3 regions of the Cellulomonas sp. KU4C genome follow, and region 1 is predicted to be linked to each of the others. Evidence: riboswitches for the same ligand, from Rfam matches in the RefSeq annotation. Region 1 holds a riboswitch; each other region holds the start of a gene.
The links. A riboswitch is a leader RNA that binds a small molecule or an ion and turns the genes downstream of it on or off. The one in region 1 is predicted to bind S-adenosylmethionine.
Positions count from the first base shown of each region.

Region 2: it holds a riboswitch for S-adenosylmethionine, as region 1 does, so the genes downstream of both, AC1VL8_RS04700 (methylenetetrahydrofolate reductase) here and AC1VL8_RS13650 (NADPH-dependent FMN reductase) in region 1, are expected to answer to the same signal.
Region 3: it holds a riboswitch for S-adenosylmethionine, as region 1 does, so the genes downstream of both, AC1VL8_RS02205 (DUF1737 domain-containing protein) here and AC1VL8_RS13650 (NADPH-dependent FMN reductase) in region 1, are expected to answer to the same signal.

Region 1 is NZ_CP200322.1:2,895,999-2,898,245, forward strand. It holds gene AC1VL8_RS13645 (flavin reductase family protein) at 1-454, opposite strand, end outside; gene AC1VL8_RS13650 (NADPH-dependent FMN reductase) at 451-1,011, opposite strand; SAM riboswitch class IV at 1,073-1,169, opposite strand; SAM riboswitch class IV at 1,393-1,506, shown strand; gene AC1VL8_RS13655 (LLM class flavin-dependent oxidoreductase) at 1,848-2,247, shown strand, end outside.
Region 2 is NZ_CP200322.1:992,624-994,870, reverse strand. It holds partial or broken gene metE (5-methyltetrahydropteroyltriglutamate--homocysteine S-methyltransferase) at 1-75, opposite strand, end outside; gene AC1VL8_RS04700 (methylenetetrahydrofolate reductase) at 84-1,133, opposite strand; SAM riboswitch class I at 1,139-1,234, opposite strand; gene AC1VL8_RS04695 (SDR family oxidoreductase) at 1,384-2,148, shown strand; gene sigJ (RNA polymerase sigma factor SigJ) at 2,153-2,247, shown strand, end outside.
Region 3 is NZ_CP200322.1:468,900-471,146, reverse strand. It holds gene AC1VL8_RS02215 (O-succinylhomoserine sulfhydrylase) at 1-530, opposite strand, end outside; gene AC1VL8_RS02210 (rhodanese-like domain-containing protein) at 527-979, opposite strand; partial or broken gene AC1VL8_RS02205 (DUF1737 domain-containing protein) at 991-1,179, opposite strand; SAM riboswitch class I at 1,186-1,296, opposite strand; SAM riboswitch class IV at 1,395-1,510, shown strand; gene AC1VL8_RS02200 (aminotransferase class V-fold PLP-dependent enzyme) at 1,559-2,247, shown strand, end outside.

The DNA.
Region 1 (2,247 bases):
GGGAGACCAGGTAGCTGTCGCCGACGGGGGTGCGCTGCACGACCCGCGCGCGGACCCAGGACACGGCGCCGTCGATGACGGGCTCGCCGGTGGTGAGCGAGGTCCAGCCGCCGTCGGCGAACCGGTCGATCCCGCTGGTCGCGAACCGCGCGGACACGTCGTCCTGGTGGTCCGCCAGGAAGCTGACCGCGAGCGTCGGCGCGGCGGAGACGGCGGCCCAGGAGGACGAGGTCGACGCGAGCGAGAACGCCAGCAGCGGCGGCGCCGCGGACACGGAGATGACGGAGGTCGCGGTGAACCCGACCGGCCGGCCCTCGTGCCGCAGCGCCACGACCGCGACGCCCGCGGGGTGCCGGCGGAACACGGACTTGAACTGCTGGGCGTCGAGCTGCGGCTCGTCCTGCTCGGCCAGCAGCCGCTCGAACGCGGACAGGTCCGCGCGCTCGGCGGTCACCGGGCCACCGCCCCGGCGCCGACGGTGCCCCGGGCCGCACCGGCGCCGACCGCGCGCAGCAGCGCCGGCTCGGCCCGCAGCAGCCAGGCGTCCACGACGCCGTCCAGGTCGGCGAGCTGCGCCTCGGTGACGGTCAGCGACCGGGTGGGGACGACGGCGCCGAGCTCGACGAGGACGGGCCGCAGGTGCACCTCGCCGACGAGCGCGTGGGCGGGGTTCCCCGAGACGACCAGCGGCACGACGACGACGCCCGCGAGGCCGTCGGGCCCGTACAGGTCGAGGAACGCCTTGAGCAGCCCGGTGTAGGAGGCCTTGTAGACGGGGGTGGCGACCACCGCGACGTCCGCGACGGCCAGGCGGGCGAGCGCGGCGTCGGCGGCGGGGTGGACGGGGGCCAGCAGCTCTCCCGCGAGCTCCGCGAGGTCGATCGCGTCGAGCGCGTCGGCGCCGAGCAGCGCGGCCAGGCGGTCGGCGGCGGTGCGCGCGGCGAGCAGGGTGCGCGAGCCGGGGCGCGGGTTGCCGGAGACGGCGACGACGGCAGGGGGACGGGACGTCATGGAGTGCCTCGCAAGGGTGTCGATCACGGTTGCCGTGCGGCGGAGCGGGCACCACGTCGCGGGCGCCCGGCCGACGGCCAGGTCATCTCCCGGAGCACCCCGCCGTGACGTGGGGTTGCTGCCCAGCCAGCCGGGGCTTGGCGCTGGGACTCTCGACCTCGGCGGTGTTGTAGCAGGGCGCGGCGCCGGGACCGAGCACCGGACCCCGACTTCTCACGATCCGGGACCGTGCGTCCTGCCCGGGACCTTCGTCCCGTGACAACGCTCCGGAATGCGAGACGGACGGCCGGATCGTTGACGCGGTCGCCGGGGGTTCGTATGTTCCCCGGCACCGGATCACGTCGCCGCCACCACCCCGGTGGCCGGCTGCGGGGCCCGGCAGGTCATGAGTTCCGACGCGTAGCCCCGGCTGGTCGGACGGCAACCCCCCGCGCGGGTGGGTGCCCCGGGTGAGGACCAGGCCCGCTGCCGACCGGCAGCCGGCAACACGCGAGCCCGCCGCGGCGGGTGCACGAAGGAGACAGCATGAGCCGGAGCACGGTGGCGCAGACCACCTCCTCCCTGCGTGCCGCCGCGCAGCCCGGGCCCCACGCGGCCCGCTGTCGCTGTCGCTGACCTCCCTCCGCGAGCAGCGCCACCCGTCGGCGCCCGGTCGGCCGTGACCCGGCCCGGCCCCGACCGGTAGCCCTGACACCGCGAGCCCGCGCCACCGCGCGTCCGCCATCCCCGCCCTCGGGGACCTCACGCCCGCCCGCCGGGCGCACCCGCTCGTCCCACCGGTCCCGGTGCGCGTCGCCGCGCGCCGGCGACCCCGGACGCCCTCGAACGGAGCCGTCATGCCCAGCCCCACCGCGCGACCCGCCGGTCGCGACCACCGCGACCCGCCCGGCAGCGAGCGCCGGACCGCCCTGCTCGGCCTCGACCTGACCGCCGTCGGCGCCCGCCCCGGCGGCCACGGGCCGCAGGGTGCGGTCGCGGCCCGCCCGTTCGACGGCGAGCGGCTGGCCCGCCTGGTGCACCGCGCCGACCGCGGGCTGGTGGACCTCGTCGTGCTCGGCGACGCCCTGCTGCTGCACCCGGGCCGCCGTCAGGTCCCGGGCCGCCTGGACGCCGCGGTGGCGGCCGCCCGGGTCGCGCCGCTCGCGCTGCGGACGGTGCTGGTCGCCGGGGTGCCGCACCGCGAGGTCGAGCCCGCGCACCTCGCGGCCGCCGTCCGCGGGGTGCAGCGCGCCGGTC
Region 2 (2,247 bases), 1.9 Mb from region 1:
AGCTTCCCGGCGGGGTCCGATGCGCGGGTAGCCCAGGACGGTGCCGGACGGGAAGGGGTGGGTCTGCTCGGTCATCTCTCGCCTCAGGTGGTGGGGACAGGGGTCAGGTGGTCGTCGGTCGCGACGGCGGCGCGCGCGGGCGGCCCGTCGCCACCCAGGCCGGCGCCCTCGAGGAGGTCGAGCGCGGGGCCGTGGGTGTTGAACGTGTAGAGGTGGATCCCCGGCGCGCCGCCGTCGAGCACGGCGTGCGCGAGGTCGACGCCGAGCCGGGTGCCCACGCGGTGCCGCCGCGCGACGTCCGCGGGGTCGTCGCCGTCGAACGCGTCGAGCCGGTCCAGGACGTCCGCGGGGACGGGCACCCCGGTCAGCTGGGCCACGCGGCGCAGCCGGGCGGGGTCGGTCATCGGGATGATCCCCGGGATCACCGGGATCGTGACGCCCGCGTCGCGGGCGAGCTCCAGCAGCTCGCGGTAGGACGCGGCGTCGTAGAACACCTGGGTGATCGCGAAGTCCGCGCCGGCCTCCTGCTTGGCCAGCAGCGCCGCGACGTCCTGCTCCCGCGTGCTGCCGGCTCCGGGGTTGCCCCGGGGGAACGCCGCGACGGCGACGGACAGGTGCCGGGTCGCGGCGCGGACCGCCTGCGCGGGGCTGCTCGCGCAGCGACGGGCCTCGACCTCGCGGAGCAGGCGGACCAGGGCGGCCGCGGTGGGCAGGCCGTCGGGGTGCGGGGCCCAGGAGCCGTCGGCGGGCGGGTCGCCGCGCAGCGCCAGGAACGACCGCACGCCCTCGTCCAGGAACTCCTCGACGGTCGCGGCCAGGTCCTCCCGCGACGCGGCGACGCACGTGAGGTGGGCGATCGGGTTCAGCGAGGTCTCCCGCAGCAGGCGGCGGACGAGGGCGCGGGTGGTGTCCCGCGTGCTGCCGGACGCGCCGTAGGTGACCGAGACGAAGTCGGGCCGGACGGCGGCGAGCTGCTGCACGGTCGACCACAGCCGCGGCGCGGCGTCGGGGTTCCGGGGCGGGAACAGCTCGAAGGACACGGTCGGCCGGTCGACGGCGCCGAGGCCGTCGACCACGGCGGCGCGCGGGTGGTCGAGGTCGTGCGGGTGCACGGGTACGTCGTGACTGCTCATCGTCAGCTCCATCGGACCTGGCGGAAGCACCCACACCCTCACGGGGAGGGGGGTTGCTGCGACGTCGTCGAGCCAGGTCTCTCGGTCGCTCTGGATGGTGCGGCCACAGTAGGGCGGCTCCGGCGGGGCGTCCAGTGCCCCTGACGCGTCACGTAGTGGTGGCGCGCGTCACACCCGCTCACATCGTGGGCCGCTGCGTCGTCCAGGGGGTGAGCGGGCCCGCCGGGCCCGCACGACGGAGGGACCGGACATGCGGATCGTGGTGGTCGGGGGAGCAGGACTGGTCGGGGCGCGGCTGGTGACCGTGCTGCGCGGGCGGGGGCACGACGCCGTGGCCGCGTCGCGCCGCACCGGAGTGGACACGTGGACGGGTGCCGGGCTCGCCGCGGCGGTGGCCGGGGCGGAGGTCGTCGTGGACGCGACGAACACCCCCGACTTCACCCGGGCGGGCGAGTTCTTCCCGGCGTCGGCGGTCCACATCGCGGACGCCGCGGCCGGCGCCGGGGTGCGGCGGTCGGTGCTGCTGTCGGTCGTGGGGGTCGACCGGGTGCCGGGCAACCCGTACTTCGCGGCGAAGGTCGCCCAGGAGCGGGCGGCGGTGGCCGGGGACGTCCCGACGACGGTGCTGCGGGCGACGCAGTTCTTCGAGTTCGCCGACGCGGTGGCGGACCAGGGCACCGTCGACGGACGGGTCCGGGTCGGGGCCGACGTGGTGCGGCCCGTGGCGGTGGACGACGTGGTCGACGTGCTCGCGGACCTGGCGACGGGCACGGGCGGACAGGCGGGTCGGGTGGACGTCGCGGGGCCGGAGCGGATGCCCACCGACGTCTGGGTCCGCCGGGTGCTCACCGCCGCCGGCGACCCCCGCGAGGTGCAGGTCGACCCCGCGGCGGACCCGTTCGGCACCGGGGGCACGCCCGGTGCGCTGGTGCCGTCCGACGCGCCCGACGCCGGGGTGGCGGTCCGGACCGCCACCACGACCCTGGCCACCTGGCTCGCCGCTCGGGCACGCTGAGCCGGTGACCGACGACGACGCCCTCGTGGCCGCGGTCGAGGGCGAGCGGCGGCACCTGCTGGCCCTGGCCTACCGGATGCTCGGCACGCTCGCGGACGC
Region 3 (2,247 bases), 2.4 Mb from region 1:
GGGGTCTCGAAGAACACGACGTCCGCGGGCGTCGACAGCGCCGCCTCCCACTGCTCCGGGACGTGGCCGTCGACGTAGTCGGTGCGCACGCCCCAGCCCGCGAGGATCTCGTCGAAGATGACGACCGACGACCCGAACAGGGCGCGCGCCGCGACGACGCGCGACCCGGACCGGACGAGCGCGGCCAGCGCCGTGAACACCGCCGACATGCCGGACGCGGTCGCGTAGCAGGCCTCGGCTCCCTCGAGCAGCCGCAGCCGCTCCTCGAACGTCGACACCGTCGGGTTGCCGTACCGGGAGTAGAGGAACCGGTCGGCCTCGCCGGCGAACGCGGCCTCGGCGTCGGCGGCGCGGTCGTAGACGTAGCCCTGGGTGAGGAAGAGCGCCTCGGAGGTCTCCTGGAACGCCGTGCGGACCTGGCCGCCGCGCACGGCGAGCGTGTCGGGGCGCAGGGTGTCGCGGGGGAACCGCGGGTCCTGCCAGTCGCCGGGGCCGGGCGCGGGAGAGGGAGCGGGGGTGGGCGCGGTCACGCGGACCGCCACGGCAGGCCGGCGGCGCGCCAGCCCCAGTGGCCCCGCTGCCCGTCGGGGCCGACGTCGCCCTCGAACCCGCTGAGCACGTTGTACGCCGGACCCAGGCCCGCCGCGGTGGCGGTGGTCGCGGCGGCGACGGACCGCACGCCGGACCGGCACAGGAACACGACCGGGCGCGGCTCGTCGGCGGTGATCCCGGCGGCGGCGAGCTCGTCGAGGAACGTCGGGTTGGGGCGGCCGAACGCGTCGGTCCACTGGACGAACGCGGTCCGGTCCTGCGCGTCGAGGTCCGCGGTGTCCGGGACGCCGATGCCCTGCCACTCGCCCTCGGTGCGGACGTCGACCAGGACGGCGCGCTCGTCGGACGCGAGCAGGTCCCAGGCCTCCTGCGGGGTGAGGTCGCCGGCGTAGCCGGGCCCGTCCCCGTGTCCGTGCTGCGCGCTCACAGCGGGCGCACCGCGGGCGTCGCGGCGGCGGGCAGCACCACGGCCTGCGCGACGATGACGCGCTCGCCGTCGTGGGTCGCGGCGGGGCCGCCGTGCAGCTCGTAGCCCTCGGCGAGGGCCGCGCTCACCCGCTCGCAGAACGAGCGGTCGTCGGGTCCCGTCAGCAGCCGGTAGCGCAGGCGGTCGTCGGTGTCGGTCATGCGTCTCCTCCATCGGACCTGGCGGAAGCACCCTCGGCCGGCCCCGTGCACGGGGCACAGGACCGCGGGTTGCTGCGGCGTCGACGAGCCAGATCTCTCGGCCGCTCTGGATGGTGCGGCGATGCTACGCCATGCCGCCGCGGGGGTGCTTCACCCGGGTCGCAGGGTGGACAGGTGTTGACACGTCCGGGCGGGCGCTCCCTATCCTCGGGGCAGGTCATGAGTGCCAGCACTGAGCCCCGGCTTGCTGGCCGGCAACCCTCCCTCCGCGGCGGGGTGCCCCGGGTGACGACCTGGCCGTCCACCGTTCGGTGGCCGGCAAGCGCGGGGTGACCCGGCCGTACCCGGGCCCCCACCGATTCCTCTCGGGGGTAGTCCCATGTCCGTCGCCACCACCGCCACCTGTGCCACGACCGAGGCGCCCGACCGCGCCCTGCTGCCCGTCGTCGGCGCCGACACCCGCGTGCCGCTCGTCGACGGCCGGTCCGTCACGTACGCGAACCTCGACTACGCGGCGTCCGCGCCGGCGCTCGAGGCCGTCGCGGCGCGGGTCGTCGAGGTGCTGCCGCTGTACGCGTCGGTGCACCGCGGCGCCGGGTACCTGTCGCAGGTGTCCACGGCGCTGTACGAGTCGTCCCGGGCGACCGTCGCCCGGTTCGTCGGCGCGCGCCCCGACGACGTCGCCGTCATCACCCGCAACACCACCGACGCGCTGAACCTGCTGGCCGGCTGCGTGCCGGACGGCGGCCGGGTGCTGGTGCTGGACGTCGAGCACCACGCGAACCTGCTGCCCTGGGTCAGCGCGTTCCGGGACACGGGTCGCACGGCGACCATCCTGCCCGCGGCGCCGACCGTGGCCGCGACGCTGGTCGCGCTGCGTGACGAGCTTGCGCGCCGTCCGTACGCCCTGGTCACGCTCACGGGCGCGTCCAACGTGACCGGGGAGGCGCTGCCGCTGACGTCGGTCGTGGCGCTCGCGCAGGAGGCGGGGGCGCGCGTGGCCGTCGACGGCGCGCAGCTGCTCCCGCACCGGGCGTTCTCGCTCGCGGAGTCGGGCGTGGACTACGT